Regions from separate parts of the Paenibacillus sp. FSL W7-1332 genome, predicted to be linked through region 1. Evidence: a T-box and tRNA genes for the amino acid it is inferred to sense, from the RefSeq annotation. Region 1 holds a T-box; the other regions hold tRNA genes.
What was found. The T-box of region 1 lies ahead of metG (methionine--tRNA ligase). A T-box ahead of a tRNA ligase gene usually reads a tRNA of that ligase, here a tRNA-Met.
Positions count from the first base shown of each region.

Region 2: it encodes a tRNA-Met, which carries the amino acid that the T-box ahead of metG (methionine--tRNA ligase) is inferred to sense. The anticodon was not compared.
Region 3: it encodes a tRNA-Met, which carries the amino acid that the T-box ahead of metG (methionine--tRNA ligase) is inferred to sense. The anticodon was not compared.

Region 1 covers NZ_CP150209.1:2,537,127-2,542,921, reverse strand. The annotation lists gene MKX98_RS11105 (zinc ABC transporter substrate-binding protein) at 1-1,071, opposite strand, end outside; gene metG (methionine--tRNA ligase) at 1,282-3,270, opposite strand; T-box leader at 3,358-3,617, opposite strand; gene yidD (membrane protein insertion efficiency factor YidD) at 3,746-4,003, opposite strand; gene MKX98_RS11090 (Fur family transcriptional regulator) at 4,000-4,470, opposite strand; gene MKX98_RS11085 (stalk domain-containing protein) at 4,700-5,795, opposite strand, start outside.
Region 2 covers NZ_CP150209.1:1,932,908-1,938,702, reverse strand. The annotation lists gene ruvB (Holliday junction branch migration DNA helicase RuvB) at 1-491, opposite strand, end outside; gene ruvA (Holliday junction branch migration protein RuvA) at 521-1,138, opposite strand; gene ruvC (crossover junction endodeoxyribonuclease RuvC) at 1,135-1,638, opposite strand; gene MKX98_RS08365 (BofC C-terminal domain-containing protein) at 1,851-2,564, opposite strand; tRNA gene MKX98_RS08360 (tRNA-Pro) at 2,711-2,784, opposite strand; tRNA gene MKX98_RS08355 (tRNA-Leu) at 2,793-2,872, opposite strand; tRNA gene MKX98_RS08350 (tRNA-Arg) at 2,914-2,990, opposite strand; tRNA gene MKX98_RS08345 (tRNA-Gly) at 2,995-3,069, opposite strand; tRNA gene MKX98_RS08340 (tRNA-Lys) at 3,110-3,185, opposite strand; tRNA gene MKX98_RS08335 (tRNA-Asp) at 3,314-3,390, opposite strand; tRNA gene MKX98_RS08330 (tRNA-Met) at 3,421-3,497, opposite strand; tRNA gene MKX98_RS08325 (tRNA-Val) at 3,586-3,661, opposite strand; tRNA gene MKX98_RS08320 (tRNA-Glu) at 3,798-3,872, opposite strand; tRNA gene MKX98_RS08315 (tRNA-Ser) at 3,890-3,981, opposite strand; tRNA gene MKX98_RS08310 (tRNA-Asn) at 3,987-4,062, opposite strand; rRNA gene rrf (5S ribosomal RNA) at 4,073-4,189, opposite strand; rRNA gene MKX98_RS08300 (23S ribosomal RNA) at 4,402-5,795, opposite strand, start outside.
Region 3 covers NZ_CP150209.1:6,374,107-6,379,901, reverse strand. The annotation lists rRNA gene MKX98_RS29080 (23S ribosomal RNA) at 1-590, shown strand, start outside; tRNA gene MKX98_RS29075 (tRNA-Asn) at 746-821, shown strand; tRNA gene MKX98_RS29070 (tRNA-Ser) at 827-918, shown strand; tRNA gene MKX98_RS29065 (tRNA-Glu) at 935-1,009, shown strand; tRNA gene MKX98_RS29060 (tRNA-Val) at 1,185-1,260, shown strand; tRNA gene MKX98_RS29055 (tRNA-Met) at 1,348-1,424, shown strand; tRNA gene MKX98_RS29050 (tRNA-Asp) at 1,455-1,531, shown strand; tRNA gene MKX98_RS29045 (tRNA-Phe) at 1,600-1,675, shown strand; tRNA gene MKX98_RS29040 (tRNA-Thr) at 1,698-1,773, shown strand; tRNA gene MKX98_RS29035 (tRNA-Tyr) at 1,778-1,862, shown strand; tRNA gene MKX98_RS29030 (tRNA-Trp) at 1,869-1,942, shown strand; tRNA gene MKX98_RS29025 (tRNA-His) at 1,967-2,042, shown strand; tRNA gene MKX98_RS29020 (tRNA-Gln) at 2,059-2,133, shown strand; tRNA gene MKX98_RS29015 (tRNA-Gly) at 2,149-2,223, shown strand; tRNA gene MKX98_RS29010 (tRNA-Cys) at 2,235-2,308, shown strand; tRNA gene MKX98_RS29005 (tRNA-Arg) at 2,321-2,397, shown strand; tRNA gene MKX98_RS29000 (tRNA-Leu) at 2,406-2,485, shown strand; gene MKX98_RS28995 (hypothetical protein) at 2,914-3,213, shown strand; gene MKX98_RS28990 (PspA/IM30 family protein) at 3,282-3,959, shown strand; gene MKX98_RS28985 (PspC domain-containing protein) at 3,962-4,441, shown strand; gene MKX98_RS28980 (PspA/IM30 family protein) at 4,443-5,129, shown strand; gene liaF (cell wall-active antibiotics response protein LiaF) at 5,299-5,795, shown strand, end outside.

The DNA of each region.
Region 1 (5,795 bases):
CGGATTCAATACCAAGGTTTCCACGCCTGCTTCATTTGCCAGCGTTTTGGCAAGTTTATCCGATACGAGCTCTTCGAAGAAAATATATTTAACTTCCTTCTCTTTCACCGTCTTGGTGAGGTTCACAATATCCTGCGCTCTGGGCTCCGCGTCTGGCGACAGCCCCATAATCGCATGCTGCGTCAAACCGTAATCCCGGCACAGATATCCGAACGCCTGGTGGGATACGACTATGTCTTTTTTCGGCATTTTGGATAACTCGCTTGTGAAATCCTTATCCAGTTTGACCAGCTTCTCTTTCAAGGCTTCAAAGCGCTGTTCGTAACCGTCCTTATGTTCAGGATCCACCTCGACAAGGCTGTTCTTGATATTCTCAGCCATGACCAGCGCGGATTTTGGGCTTACCCATGTATGCGGGTCCGTATGATGTGTGTCGGTGCTAGTCTCGGCGGGCTCTTCTGCGTGGTCATGGCCCGCATGATCTTCTTCAGCGCCTTCCTCATGGCTGTGGTCGTGCTCTGCTTCGGCACCTTCTTCATGGCTGTGATCGTGCTCCGCTTCGGCGCCTTCTTCATGGCTGTGATCGTGCTCCGCTTCGGCGCCTTCTTCATGGCTGTGATCATGTTCCTCTTCGTGGGCTGCTTCCCCGTGTCCATGACCATCGTCTCCCACAGCATCAATCAGCTGGATGCCGTGACTGACTTCAACCGGCTTGACTTGCGTGTCTTTATCAAGTCCCTTCAAAAATCCCGGTACCCAGCCTTCCAGCCCGGCACCGTTATAGAGAAACAGCTGGGCCTTGGAAGTATTCACGATATCCTGGCTGCGCGGTGTCCAATCATGCGGCTCCACGCCCGTTGGCAGAAGATTTACGACATTGGCGTTATCCCCGCCAATCTCCTTCGTAAATTCATATATTGGATAAAAGGTCGTAATGACGTTTACCTTGCCCTCTACAATGCTGCCGCCGGATTTACTTCCGCATCCCGACAGGATGAGTACCGCCAATAAGATAGAGGTTACACTCCAGGTCCAACCGGTAAGTTTGTTCTCTCTCTTTCTCTTGTTCATGTTCATCTCCCCATATCCGCTCCGATCAATTAATCGTAATCTTTACTAACAAGATTATAAAAGCAGGCAACCTCGTTGTCAACCAAATCGTAAGAATTACTATTAATTTTCAATAGAGATGTTATATCCTCCGTATTAAAGGAAAAAATAACGGCGTACCCTTTAACAGGGTACACCGTCTATCGCGACTTAATTCAATGAGAGAGCATTTTATTTGACAACTGCGCCGTTAGGCATGCCGTCCGGTACGGTTGCAAGCGTCAGCTGATCGCCGTGGGATGCGGCCAGAATCATGCCTTGCGACATTTCGCCTCTAAGCTTCACCGGTTTCAGGTTCGTTACGCAAATCACTTTCCGTCCAACCAATTCCTCCGGCGTGTAAAACTTCGCTATGCCGGATACCACTTGCCGCTGCTCGAATCCGAGGTCAAGCTGCAGCTTAAGCAGCTTGTCCGCTTTCTTCACCGGCTCGGCTGCAATCACCTGCGCTACGCGCAGCTCGACCTTGGCAAAATCCTCAATGCCGATTTCCTCTTTAAGCTCTACAGGCTCCGCCGTGCTCTCGGCCGGCGAATCTGCTGCCGAGGTCGAAGTCTCTTCCTGAGTGGCCTTCGTACCGCCTGTCATCGCCTCGGCGATGTATGCCACTTCCTGCTCTGTATCCAGGCGAGGGAATATCGGCTCGCCTTTTTGAAGCTTCGTTCCAGCCGGTATAGCTCCGAACTGGCGTCCGCTCTCCCAAGTCGTCCATTCGCCTTCCGCCAGGCCAAGCTGATCCCACATTTTCTTCGGTGTTCGGGTCAGGAACGGCTGAAGCAGGATTGATGCTACGCGGAGCGTCTCCACCAAGTGACTCATGACCGATGCCAGCTCATTCCGTTTGTTCTCGTCTTTGGCCAACGTCCAAGGCTGGGTCTCATCAATATATTTGTTGCTGCGGCTGACAAACTGACTGATGGCCGTCAGCGCAACGGAAAATTCCATATTTTCCATAGCGGTTTCGACTTTCTCATAAACCGACTTAGCCGCTTCCTCGATCGCTGCATCAAACGGCGTTACGCCGGCGGAGAACGCAGGAACGACTCCGTCAAAATATTTATCGACCATGGCCACGGTACGGTTCAACAAGTTACCCAAGTCATTGGCCAGGTCGGAGTTCACCCGTTCCACGAAGCTTTCCGGCGTAAAGGTGCCGTCCGCTCCGAATGGAACTTCACGCAGCAGGTAATAACGAAGCGCATCAAGACCATACCGGTCAATCATCGTAACCGGATCAACCACATTCCCCTTGGACTTGGACATTTTCCCGTCCTTCATCAGCAGCCAGCCATGGGCAAACACCTTTTTCGGAAGCGGAACATCGAGCGCCATCAGAATGATCGGCCAATAGATCGTATGGAAACGGACGATCTCCTTACTCATCAGGTGTACGTCGGCCGGCCAGTATTTGTCATACAGGCTGGTGTCCTCTGTACCGTAACCGAGTGCCGTTATATAGTTCAGAAGGGCGTCAATCCACACATAGATCACATGTTTCGGATCGCTCTTCACTTTCACGCCCCACTCATAGGTCGTACGGGACACAGCCAGATCCTCAAGACCCGGCTTAATGAAGTTGTTGATCATCTCATTCTTGCGGGATACCGGCTGAATGAAATCCGGATTCTCCTCGTAATACTGGAGCAAGCGGTCCACATATTTGCTCATACGGAAGAAGTAGCTCTCTTCCTTCACAAGCTCAACAGGTCGTCCACAGTCCGGACAGTTGCCGTTTACAAGCTGACGTTCCAGGAAGAAAGACTCACAAGGCGTACAGTACCAGCCTTCGTATTCGCCCTTGTAGATGTCATCCTGCTTCAGCAGACGCTCAAATACCTCCTGTACAACCGTGGTGTGGCGCTGCTCCGTGGTGCGAATGAAATCTTCGTTCGATATGTCCAGCTTCTTCCACAGGTCCTTGATGCCGGCCACGATATCGTCGACGAACTGCTGCGGGGTTTTTCCAGCCTCCGCCGCTTTGCGTTCAATCTTCTGTCCGTGCTCATCGGTCCCCGTCAAATAACGGACATCGTATCCGCGAAGCCGTTTGTAGCGGGCCATCGCGTCGCCGGCCACTGTAGTATAAGCATGCCCGATATGCAGCTTATCACTTGGATAATAGATTGGCGTTGTAATATAAAACGTCTTTTTGTCTGCCATTGTAACCTTCCTTTACCGTGAAATGGATTGTTTGTATCAGGCAATCTCTTTACGAAAACAGCAGTAAATAGCAAAAAACCCCCGTCCCCATGGGACGAGAGTTGTTCTCACGTGTTACCACCCAAATTCCCTGTCCCCTTACGGGTAACAGGCTCATCTGCCGTCATCCGGCCGTCCATTAACGCTGGCTCACGCCGCTCCTTTACGGCAGCCTTCATACCCCGACTGCAGCGCTCAAAAGCGGATCCTCCAAGACCATTTTCCGAAATTCGCCAAGACCGGTTTCCAGCAGCTCCGGCTCTCTGTTCAAGGCAAGCTTTCCGTACTTATCTCTTCCTCGGATATACCTATAATTTCTTACATTTTAATCAAACGGGCTGCGGCGTGTCAAGATGAGCCGCGGTCCGTCGAATGGCTATGACCTATAAGACAGGATGCATTCCGTTTCGTATCCGCTAGGATACCCCAAAAAACGCTATTTCTCTGTCCATGAAGACGACATCTTATCCTTGCGCGGCGGAACCATATCAATGCCGCCTGGATGAAACGGATGGCATCTTGCTATTCGCTTGGCCGCCAGCCAGGAGCCCTTGAGCGCGCCGTGCACCTCAATCGCTTCAAGAGCATAGGCCGAGCAGGTTGGATAGAATCGGCAAGTCGCCGGTTTCAACGGAGAGATGAATTTCCGATAGAAGTGTATCGGCACCTTCACCACCCTGCGCGCTGTGCTCATGCCCGGCTATCCCGCTTTCCTGCACCGCCTGGTGAAACTTCATTATCCGCACTGTCCTTGCCGCAGTCCCGGCAGTAGCCGAACACTTCGAATTTATGCTGAACCACCTGGAAATCATCCGGCGCATCGGTCAGCTGCATCGGGCAAAACGTAATCGGGTACGTCTTCTGGCACTGCAGGCAGATCATGTGATGATGGTGATGTTCTTCGCTGCAGCGTCCTCTAAACTTGATGCCTTCCTCGAACACAACCTGCTCCAATACGCCAAGCTCGTACAATACCCGAAGATTCCGATAGACCGTATCGAAGCTCAAACCGCTGTACTTCCGGCCCATATATTCGTACACATCCTTGGCCGTCAAATATCCAGGATGTTCCCCAAACAATTTGGCAAGTGTCTTGCGCTGATCAGTAATGCGCAGCCCATGTTCCGACATGGCGTCGATGATCTGTTCCGTCGTAAGCATACGGAGGTAACCTCCTCTACTTGAAGATACTCTCTTCTTATAATGCCTGAAAAATAAGGCAGCGTCAATGAAAGCGGTTCTGTATAGGCTAAACGCCTGCAAGGTACCCGCCAGTGGAAAATAGATGCCTGGGATATGACATGATCCCTCAGCAAGAACCAACAAAAAGGACAGCCCTAACCATGTTCTGGCTAAGAAGGCTGTCCCGTTGCTATACATGATGAATGGATTAGTTCTTTAATTGCGGAAGCGGCTGGAGCAGGATGTTGATTGGCAGACTGCTTCCCGGCGCCGCCGTAAACAGGATTTCCACGGTCTGCTCGTAATTCCCCGTACGATAGAGAACGGCAGCTTCATTCGGCGCAGATACGGCGCCACCGCTTGTATTCGGCGTCTGAATGATATTTCCGTTCACCATCATCGCACCCATGTACTTGCCTCCGCGCGGATTCAGCGTGATCAGCGTATTGGGTGCTACGCGGTGCAGCTTGATTTTGTACAGTACACCGAAGTTCCCGGCATTGGATTGATATGAACCGTTAATGCCGTCATACCCTTCCAGATTCGGATCGTTTGTCTTGTCGCCGAGCGCGAGACGGGTAGGCGTGTCGCCAACCAAGTCATAGGATTCAATAATCCGCGTCGAGTCCGGATACGTTCCCCGGTTATGCACGCCATCGCTCGGATGGAGTTTCAGGTAAGGCAGCTTTTGAATCGGATCCTTGGCTTCATCAATCATGATGACATCATATCGGATCGGCGAGTCGGAATAGAGATCAGCAAACATGGAGAGCACCTGCTGATTCTTCAAGGTTTGCGCGCTCAAGTCTTGCAAAATGATCCGGCTTTCCCCAGGGGCGAGCGAGATCGTTTTGAATGCATCCGCTGACTGCATGGACTCGAGGTAACGCTGGACAGCCGCTTTACCCGTGGCTGTCGGGATATTGATCGGACCGCCCAAACCGGTATATTCGGTGGTCAGACGCGCCGTCATCGTGTTGATGTTGGTAGCGACGACATACATCTTCATATTCTTCCCGGTAGCGTTCAAGTGGTGAATCATGAATCGCGTGCTGGCATTGCCGACCTCACGGTAGACAATCCCCTCTTGATAGACGGTTTCCGGAGAGTTGCTGCGAATCAACAGATACGGTTCGGAGCTTCTCGTAATCGGCATCAGTTTCCATGTCGGCACAGCTGATCCGTCAAAGGTGTATTTGTCGCCGATGCCCGTAAATAATTGATTGAATTGATCGCGCGTATACAACACTTCACTCGTTACGTTGATGATCTTCTCGTATGAGCTGGTCGCTCCATGTTTATCG
Region 2 (5,795 bases), 600 kb from region 1:
AATCCAGCCCGGGTGGTGGCGCCAATTAAGGTGAACGGTGGCAGATCTAGACGAACCGAGCGTGCGCTTGGCCCTTTGCCGATCATAATATCCAGCGCAAAATCCTCCATCGCCGGATACATCACTTCCTCTACCGTCCGGTGCAGGCGATGGATCTCGTCAATAAACAGGACGTCTCCTTCCTGCAGATTGGTGAGAAGCGCAGCCAGATCTCCCGGACGCTCAATGGCCGGACCGGAAGTCGTACGGAGATTAACGCCAAGCTCGTTGGCGATAATATTCGCCAGCGTCGTTTTTCCGAGTCCTGGAGGTCCGTACAACAACACATGGTCAAGCGCTTCGTTACGCATTTTTGCCGCTTCGATATATACCTTGAGATTTTCCTTAACTTGATTCTGTCCTATATATTCAGCCAAATAACGTGGACGAAGACTAAGCTCGACAGCCTGCTCGTCCATCATCAGATTGGCGGAAATAATTCGATCATCCATCTATTAAACTCCTCTCCTGCAGCGATCCTCTAGCCGGCGTATAGCTGCTGCAGTGCCCGTTTCATCAGCACGTCAACGGATTCACCGCTTGCGGCAGAATCCTTAATCTTAAGCCAGACCTTATCCAGCTCGCTATCCGTATAACCAAGAGCCTTCAGTCCTTCACGTGCCTCAGACCACGCCGAGCCGTCAGCTTCCGGTTCAGGCTCCTGAATGGCAAACAGACCGGTCATCATGCTCGCATTTCCGAATCCCTCGAGCTTGTCCTTCAGATCCAGAATCATGCGCTGCGCTGTTTTCTTACCGATTCCCGGAAGCTTGATCAAGAAGGATACATTCTCTTGGTAGATCGCGGAAACCACATGGTCCGGAGATCCCCCGCCCAATATGCCGAGCGCCACACGCGGGCCGATTCCCGAGACTTCGATCAGTTTACGGAACAGCTTCTGTTCCTCCCGCGTCGGAAATCCAAACAGCAGGATGGCATCCTCACGGACATGATGATGGGTAAACACCGTAATAGTTCCTTCGGTTTTGGCAAAAGCATATGGATTCGGGCAGAACACCCGATACCCTACCCCTTGAACATCCAATACAATATATTCACTCTCTAAATGGACAACCTGTCCCCGTAAAAAATCGATCATTTTCGCAATACCTCATTTAACTTGGAATTCAGTGTATAGGAATGAGCGTGGCAGATCGCTACAGCCAGTGCATCCGCCACATCATCAGGTTTGGGAATGCTCTGCAGCTTCAGGAACATCCTGACCATCTCCTGCACCTGTTTTTTCTCGGCCTTTCCATAACCGACAATGGCCTGCTTCACCTGCATCGGCGTATATTCTGCAATCGGGAGCCCGCGCTGGACCGCAGCCAGGATGAGCACTCCTCTGGCCTGTGATACAGACATCGCCGTGGTTACATTCCGGTTAAAAAATAACTTCTCGAAAGCAACGGCCTCAGGCTCATATTTATCAATAAGCTGCCCCATGCCCTCGTACACGTGGTGCAGCCTCTCTTCATCCGGAGTATGGGCTTCCGTCTGGATACAGCCATACTGTACCGGCGTGACTTTACTTCCAACCTTATCTACAAACCCGAAACCTACAATCGCAATCCCGGGGTCGATCCCTAAAATGCGCAAACCAATCTCTCCTCTGATGAAGCGAACATATGTATCGTTCTCTCATTATAACAAAAGATCGACCACTGTTGAGGAAAAACTTTGATCCTTTAAGCACCGGTTACGTATCCTCTGTATTGAGACCGCTAACATACCTGTGCAACGCAAAAAACTGCCCGGGAAATTTCCGGGCAGCAGCATTTTCGGTCACCAAGCGACAAGGCTGGGAGGTTCTATGGGGTCGGGTTCATGACATTTTCAGCCATATCCCGGGCATAGTCGCTAAAGGTTGACAGAACACTGTTATACTCTTCCATATCTTGAATTCGAATACCTTCCTCAAGCTGCTGGATCACATCTCTAGGCAAAGACGACTCCATCGAACCGACATCCAGCTGAAAGAAGGTCCGCATCACTTTCTCTTCCTCCGGTGGTCCATCAAACAAGGTTAAGTTTCCGTTGGAATCAATGCTCATATAGGCTTGCCTCTTACAGGTGGGTGAAAGGTCGGATACGGTTTGCTCCAGCCAGACTTCACCCTTGTTATCCAATCGTCCCTGCCATAAAGGATTTTTATTCATCAGTTCATAAATACCATCCGCCGTAAGCTTTCCCATATCCTGTTCTTCGATGCCACATACATAGGTGATCCGAACATGAACATGCTTCTTTCCCTTCGAGGTATTCAGCTTTTGCATGAATTCCCTCTGATCCTGCCGGCGTTCTTCCAACTTATCATCCTCAATCTGCAAGTAATGCATCGTTTCTACGGCCAGTGGCGTATCGTCGGATGCAGCAGTGAGCAGCTTATTCATCTGATCCTTTATATTCTGGCCGGACCATATCATGATACCTGCGATCAATAGGATCGCACAGGACCAAATCGCGCGTCTCCAGCGTCTCCAGCGTTTTCTGAACAGCTTCTTAAAGAAATGAAAAACACTCAAGGTTATCCCCTTCTATTCAATGTTTTTCATATTGTGACCGGGAAGCTGCCAAATTATTCAGTTCCGCTTTTGCCATCAGCCTCATTTTCAATCCAAAACAAAGAAAGACCGCCTTCAGTTACACTGAAAGCAGTCTTTCGATCGAATCGGGATGACACGATTTGAACATGCGACCCCCTGGTCCCAAACCAGGTGCTCTACCAAGCTGAGCTACATCCCGTTATTTAATGCCGGTGAAGGGACTCGAACCCCCACGGTTTCCCTCACGATTTTGAGTCGCGCGCGTCTGCCAATTCCGCCACACCGGCACAATGTAATTTCATAATGAGTTAAGTAATTGTTTAAAAAATGGCACGCCCTGAGAGATTCGAACTCCCGACCTTTTGATTCGTAGTCAAACGCTCTATCCAGCTGAGCTAAGGGCGCAAAATGGAGCGGACGACGGGAATCGAACCCGCGACCCTCGCCTTGGCAAGGCGATGCTCTACCGCTGAGCCACGTCCGCAATGTAATATGTATTCCGTCTTATGCTCTCTTGGTAAAGATGGTGAGCCATGAAGGACTCGAACCTTCGACACCCTGATTAAAAGTCAGGTGCTCTACCAACTGAGCTAATGGCTCTTATTACTAAGAGTAAATGGCGGAACTACGGGATACTCTCTCTTCGTTCGAGACTGCGAAGTCTATACTAACGAAGATGCTGCTTCGACGAACCCATGATGGATTCTCATCCCTGAAGCTTATAAGAATGGCGGAACTGACGGGATTCGAACCCGCGATCTCCTGCGTGACAGGCAGGCATGTTAGGCCTCTACACCACAGTTCCAAGAGGCATTATCGCTATCGCGATATAAATTGGTTGCGGGGGCAGGATTTGAACCTACGACCTTCGGGTTATGAGCCCGACGAGCTACCGAACTGCTCCACCCCGCGTCATTATAAAGGGTTGCTTGTATGGGGTCCCCGAAAAGTAATCGGAATCACCTACGAAGCATGTGCTTCACTTTTTGAGGATAAATCATGGTGGAGGCTGAGGGGATCGAACCCCCGACCCTCTGCTTGTAAGGCAGATGCTCTCCCAGCTGAGCTAAGCCTCCGTCTGGATTGATCTTAAAAGAAAGTGGTGACCCGTAGGGGATACTCTCACTTCGTTCGAGACTGCGAAGTCAATGCTTACGAAGATATCCTCCGACGAACCGACGGGATTCTCATCCCCTGATGCAATTAAGAAAGTGGTGACCCGTAGGGGATTCGAACCCCTGTTACCTCCGTGAAAGGGAGGTGTCTTAACCCCTTGACCAACGGGCCATATATGAAGTCCTTGCTGGCGGAGAGAGAGGGATTCGAACCCTCGAGACGCTTTTGGCGCCTACACGATTTCCAATCGTGCTCCTTCGGCCAACTCGGACACCTCTCCATAAGTGGCTCCCCGAACAGGACTCGAACCTGTGACAACTCGATTAACAGTCGAGTGCTCTACCAACTGAGCTATCAGGGAATATGTATCCGCTTGGCGACGTCCTACTCTCCCGGGACCCTTCGGTCCAAGTACCATCGGCGCTGGAAGGCTTAACGGTCGTGTTCGGTATGGGTACGCGTGGAACCCTTCCGCTATCGCCACCAAACGTATATTCAGGATCCGGCATCGCCAAATGCCGTGATCATCCTCCTTGCAAGTATAGCTTGTACACTTACAATTCAGTTTTGATCACCTGAAAACTAGATACGAAACGAAATTTGCGTTGATTAGAATCCGTAGCATTACCCGATGTGGTATCGGGGTCCCCGGAAAGTATTCGGCGTTGCTCCAAAGCTTCGCTTCACTTTTTGGGGTCATTTGGATAAGCCCTCGACCGATTAGTATTGGTCAGCTCCATGCATTGCTGCACTTCCACCTCCAACCTATCTACCTCGTCGTCTTCAAGGGGTCTTACTAGTTGGGAAATCTCATCTTGAGGGGGGCTTCACGCTTAGATGCTTTCAGCGCTTATCCCGTCCGTACGTAGCTACCCAGCCATGCTCCTGGCGGAACAACTGGTGCACCAGCGGTACGTCCATCCCGGTCCTCTCGTACTAAGGACAGCTCCTCTCAAATTTCCTACGCCCACGACAGATAGGGACCGAACTGTCTCACGACGTTCTGAACCCAGCTCGCGTACCGCTTTAATGGGCGAACAGCCCAACCCTTGGGACCTACTTCAGCCCCAGGATGCGATGAGCCGACATCGAGGTGCCAAACCTCCCCGTCGATGTGGACTCTTGGGGGAGATAAGCCTGTTATCCCCAGGGTAGCTTTTATCCGTTGAGCGATGGCCCTTCCATGCGGTACCACCGGATCACTAAGCCCGACTTTCGTCCCTGCTCGACTTGTAGGTCTCGCAGTCAAGCTCCCTTATGCCTTTGCACTCTTCGAATGATTTCCAACCATTCTGAGGGAACCTTGGGGCGCCTCCGTTACTCTTTAGGAGGCGACCGCCCCAGTCAAACTGCCCGCCTGACACTGTCCCCGTACCGGATCACGGTACCAGGTTAGAACCTAGATACGATCAGGGTGGTATCCCAACGTCGCCTCCACACAAGCTGGCGCTCATGCTTCTTAGGCTCCCACCTATCCTGTACAGATCGTACCCAAATCCAATATCAAGCTGCAGTAAAGCTCCATGGGGTCTTTCCGTCTTGTCGCGGGTAACCTGCATCTTCACAGGTATTAAAATTTCACCGGATCTCTCGTTGAGACAGCGCCCAAGTCGTTACGCCATTCGTGCGGGTCAGAATTTACCTGACAAGGAATTTCGCTACCTTAGGACCGTTATAGTTACGGCCGCCGTTTACTGGGGCTTCGGTTCACAGCTTCGGATTGCTCCTAACCGCTCCCCTTAACCTTCCAGCACCGGGCAGGCGTCAGCCCGTATACTTCGCCTTACGGCTTCGCACAGACCTGTGTTTTTGCTAAACAGTCGCTTGGGCCTTTTCACTGCGGCCCCCTCGGGCTATTCACCCTACCGAGGCACCCCTTCTCCCGAAGTTACGGGGTCATTTTGCCGAGTTCCTTAACGAGAGTTCTTCCGCGCGCCTTAGAATTCTCTTCTCGCCTACCTGTGTCGGTTTGCGGTACGGGCACCTTCACCTGACTAGAGGCTTTTCTTGGCAGTGTGAGATCATGACCTTCGCTACTATAATTTTCACTCCCCATCACAGCCCAGCCTTATCGATGTGCGGATTTGCCTACAC
Region 3 (5,795 bases), 3.7 Mb from region 1:
TGGTTGGAAATCATTCGAAGAGTGCAAAGGCATAAGGGAGCTTGACTGCGAGACCTACAAGTCGAGCAGGGACGAAAGTCGGGCTTAGTGATCCGGTGGTACCGCATGGAAGGGCCATCGCTCAACGGATAAAAGCTACCCTGGGGATAACAGGCTTATCTCCCCCAAGAGTCCACATCGACGGGGAGGTTTGGCACCTCGATGTCGGCTCATCGCATCCTGGGGCTGAAGTAGGTCCCAAGGGTTGGGCTGTTCGCCCATTAAAGCGGTACGCGAGCTGGGTTCAGAACGTCGTGAGACAGTTCGGTCCCTATCTGTCGTGGGCGTAGGAAATTTGAGAGGAGCTGTCCTTAGTACGAGAGGACCGGGATGGACGTACCGCTGGTGCACCAGTTGTTCCGCCAGGAGCATGGCTGGGTAGCTACGTACGGACGGGATAAGCGCTGAAAGCATCTAAGCGTGAAGCCCCCCTCAAGATGAGATTTCCCAATTAGTAAGACCCCTTGAAGACGACGAGGTAGATAGGTTGGAGGTGGAAGTGCAGCAATGCATGGAGCTGACCAATACTAATCGGTCGAGGGCTTATCCAAATCACCCCAAAAAGTGAAGTGAAGCTTTGAAGCTGACACCGAATACTTTCCGGGGACCCCGATACCACATCGGGTGAATGCTACGGATTCTAATCAACGCAAAGATCGTTTCGTATCTAGTTTTCAGGTGATCAATCACTTGAATTGAATATTGTTCCCTGATAGCTCAGTTGGTAGAGCACTCGACTGTTAATCGAGTTGTCACAGGTTCGAGTCCTGTTCGGGGAGCCATTTATGGAGAGGTGTCCGAGTTGGCCGAAGGAGCACGATTGGAAATCGTGTAGGCGCCAAAAGCGTCTCGAGGGTTCGAATCCCTCTCTCTCCGCCACTATTATTTTAAGCAAGGCCCGTTGGTCAAGGGGTTAAGACACCTCCCTTTCACGGAGGTAACAGGGGTTCGAATCCCCTACGGGTCACCACTTTCTTAATTGCATCAGGGGATGAGAATCCCGTCGGTTCGTCGGAGAATAACTTCGTAAGCAAAGACTTCGCAGTCTCGAACGAAGTGAGAGTATCCCCTACGGGTCACCACTTTCTTAAAAAAACACTTGCTTCTTATATCAGATTTTGATATGATAAAAGTCGCTTTGTTACGGAGGCTTAGCTCAGCTGGGAGAGCATCTGCCTTACAAGCAGAGGGTCGGGGGTTCGATCCCCTCAGCCTCCACCATGATTTATCCCCAAAAAGTGAAGCGCATGCTTCGTAGGTAATTCCGATTACTTTTCGGGGACCCCATACAATCAACCCTTTTAATGACGCGGGGTGGAGCAGTTCGGTAGCTCGTCGGGCTCATAACCCGAAGGTCGTAGGTTCAAATCCTGCCCCCGCAACCAATTTATATCGCGATAGCGATAATGCCTCGTGGAACTGTGGTGTAGAGGCCTAACATGCCTGCCTGTCACGCAGGAGATCGCGGGTTCGAATCCCGTCAGTTCCGCCATTATTTACAACTTTGGGATGAGATGAGTATCCGATATGGGTTCCGTCAAAGTTCGCGAAGAGCTTTAAGGCTCGGTAGCTCAGTCGGTAGAGCAGAGGACTGAAAATCCTCGTGTCGGCGGTTCGATTCCGTCCCGAGCCACCATGTACGTTTTATAACTTTATATGCCGGTGTAGCTCAATTGGTAGAGCAACTGACTTGTAATCAGTAGGTTGGGGGTTCAAGTCCTCTCGCCGGCACCATTCTGGAGGATTAGTGAAGTGGCTAAACACGGCAGACTGTAAATCTGCTCTCTTCGAGTTCGGTGGTTCGAATCCATCATCCTCCACCAGTTTTTAGGGGCATAGTTTAAAGGTAGAACAGCGGTCTCCAAAACCGTTAGTGTGGGTTCAATTCCTGCTGCCCCTGCCAATCGTATCACAGTGTTTCAGTATGGCGGTCGTGGCGAAGTGGTTAACGCACCGGATTGTGGCTCCGGCACTCGGGGGTTCAATTCCCCTCGATCGCCCCATATTACAAAATCATATTGGGGATTAGCCAAGCGGTAAGGCAACGGACTTTGACTCCGTCATGCATAGGTTCGAATCCTATATCCCCAGCCATTGATTTTTATGTTTGCGGACGTGGCTCAGCGGTAGAGCATCGCCTTGCCAAGGCGAGGGTCGCGGGTTCGATTCCCGTCGTCCGCTCCATTTTTATTTCTGGCGCCATAGCCAAGTGGTAAGGCACAGCTCTGCAAAAGCTTTATCCCCAGTTCGAATCTGGGTGGCGCCTCCATTACAAACTTATGTGCCCTTAGCTCAGCTGGATAGAGCGTTTGACTACGAATCAAAAGGTCAGGAGTTCGAATCTCTTAGGGCACGCCATAATGTAAGCCGGTGTGGCGGAATTGGCAGACGCGCGCGACTCAAAATCGTGAGGGAAACCGTGGGGGTTCGAGTCCCTTCACCGGCATCATCAAAAAGGAATGTAGACGATAAACGTCTGCATTCCTTTTTTCGTTGCATCTACATCGATTGCTACTTCGTGATTTAAATATTAGACTCCATTCTGCATGCTATCTCTCCAGTTACCTTTACAGGGGGCTTTTCTATCACCTTCAGATCTTCTTCAAGCTACACTCCTTAAACTAAACTATCATTAGAAACCACGTTCTTTATAGGTAAAACAAAGATGATCCAGCCGGATTCATCTATACAAGCAAACCCTTCGATTAATCGATCCAGTGCAGGGTTGGACGTAGGTCTGTAGAAGGCCCCGCCTTAGGTCTAGGTTCAAAAACCGTCCCCAGGCCGTTTTAGCGAAACTCAAAATTACCTAGAATAGAGTCATAAGGTTGAACAAAAGAAACAACGATCAAACAACAGAAAGGCGGTGTATAAATGAGAAATTCAAAAGGAAATGGAATGAGTATCCTGTTGATTGGTGTAGGGATCTTGGTTCTCCTTGGAGTATTCGGTCCTCTGCTTGGGTGGTTGTTCAGTCTTCTAATTCCAATCCTGATGGTCGCTTTGGGATACTACGGGATCCGGAGAGGTAACACCTTGATGGGATGGGTTATTCTCGGTATCGGTGTGATCTGGTTGATGGGTAAACTGTCTTGGCTGATCGGTCCGATCTTTGGAATTATCTTGATCATCTACGGGTTGTCTCGATTGAAGAATGGTAGACCCCGTTATTGATAAAAACCACTACATTAAATAACATGCATGAACAACAGATCATGATAGATGAGGAGGGCTAAGCCAATATGAGTGTTTTCCGGCGGATAAGAGACATAACCGTAGCAACATTGAATGAAAAGCTCGAGCAGAGCCAGGATCCGGTTCGATTGATCGACCAGTTCCTACATTCAACCAGACAGGACATTGCTGAGGCTGAGAAGCTGCAGCAGCAATGCCAAGTACATTCCAGACAGCTGAAGCAGCAGGTGGATCAAGCCGAATCCATGCGATATAAACGCGAAGAGCAGGCACTGCTTGCACTGAAGGCCGGCGAAGAACATCTTGCCAAGCTGGCATTGCAGGAAAAACTGATCTATGAGGAAAAGATCGAGCAGTATCAAGGCCTGTTGTCCTCAAGCCTGGAGTCGCTAAAAGAAATCGAGGAGCAGCTCGGTGAGCTGCGGATGGAATATCAGACGGTATACAGCAAGCGTCAATATTATGTTGCCCGAGTGGAAACCCTTCGTCTTCAGCAGAAAATGAATGAACGTACGGGCTCCTACGGCGGCGGTCATGACGTACCGAAGATGTTCAATCGCCTCGAAGACCGTATCAGCGACTGGGAACTGGAAGCCAGAAGTCTTCGCGATTTACGCCGCATGGGGCAGGAATACATGGAACAGGCTGGTGAATCGGTCTCCACTGTATTAGAAAAAGAACTTGCCCGCCTGAAGCAAAAGCTGAATAACAGCGGAAAGGAGTAACCATGACTAGATTGTACCGTTCCACCCGAGACAAAATGTTCACAGGGTTGATCGGCGGTATATCCGATCATTTCGGAGTCGAATCTACCCTACTTAGAATCATATTTGTAGTCAGTATCTTTTTCACAGGCGGTACAACGCTGTTGATCTATCTGATTGCATCCCTTGTAGTACCTAAGGAGCCGTATTATCACGATCCGTATGGTCCACAGGGCAGACATGGCGGCGGATACCGTTACAACGATCATCCGGGCCCTGGACCAGGCTACAACAGCTATAATGATTCTTATGGACGTCAAGGCTATCCTAATGAGCATAGTAGCTTTGGTCCCAAATATGACCGTCCCAATGGTACAAGAAACAACGCGTCAACGGATTCCGATCTGGATGCGATGATGAAGGATATTGAAAGAAAAGCAATGCAAAAAGAAATCGAAGAATTGAAGAAAAAACTTTCGAACTATGAGAAGGGAGATAAATAACATGGGAGTATTTAAAAGAATTAAGGATATGACGAAAGCATCGGTGAATGAACTGCTGGATAAAGTAGAGGATCCGATCGTAATGTTGAACCAGTACCTGCGCGACATGGAGGCAGAAATTCATGAGGCAGAGGTAACGGTTGCGAAGCAAATGGCTAATGAGCGTCGTATGAAGCAGCGCGTCGATGAGGCTGTGAAGATGGCGGCACAACGTGAAGCTCAAGCTGAATTGGCTCTGAAGAATGGTCAAGAAGAAGTGGCTCGCAAGCTGCTGGAAGAAAAAATCTATTTCGATCAAAAAGAAACCGAGTACGTGGAATTGCACCTGCAATCCGAGACTCAAGCAAAAGAGCTTGTAGCTCAGCTGCATGAAATGAAAGACGAGTTCTACAAAATGCGCAACAAGCGCAATGAGCTTGTAGCCCGCGCTCAAATGGCTAAAGCGAAGAAGCAAATGTCTCAAGTGAGCAGCTTGCACACGATCGAAAGCGGCAGTGCTTCGATGGGCTTCCATCGCATGGAGGAGAAAATCATGCAAATGGAAGCAGAAGCTGATGTGCTTCGCGCCCCATACCGTCCTAACAACGCAGTATACACAAGCCCGGTGGACGCTGAGAAGCAATTGAAGGTGGATGAGCAGCTGCAAGCTTTGAAAAACAAAATGGGGAATTCTTCGAAGTCCGAGTAATTCCTTAGCAAGTCAGCAAAATAGTATTAAACCGTATTCGAACACCATGTTCATATGATATGCTATACGAATGAGATTGTCGTATAGTACAGGCAAAGCCATACAGTGGGGAACGTCTCACTGATATGGCTTTTCCGAGCTTATATCTTGGCCATCAAGGAGGTGCGACATGGACAGAAACCGCTGGATAGCAGTTGGTTTAATCAGCTTGGGTTTTATTTTGCTTTTCGGCCGATGGTTTGGTTTCTTCACCATTGTCGCCCTGTTACTCATGTTTGCAGGTGTCCTTCAGATCAGGCATGGACATGTGAAGAAGGGATACATTCTGCTCGGAGTAGGTGCCGTACTGCTGCTGCTGGAGCATCTCATGTTGATTATCGGCATCAGCTTGATATCGCTAGGTATTTTTTATGGCAAGTCCAAACGAGCTCATACCACGACGAAATACATTCAGAAGCAGAACTTTATGTCCAACTTTGATTGGGACCGGGCTCCGTGGGTGATGCGCAGTCTGAGTGTGTGGCATGTGCTGGGAGAGGCGGATGTGGATCTGTCCCTGGCCCTTCCGGAGGAACGCCAAACGGTCCTGATGTTCCATGGGATGCTGGGGGATATTGATCTGATGATTCCGGACTACTATGGGGTGGAGATCGAAGCATCCATCCT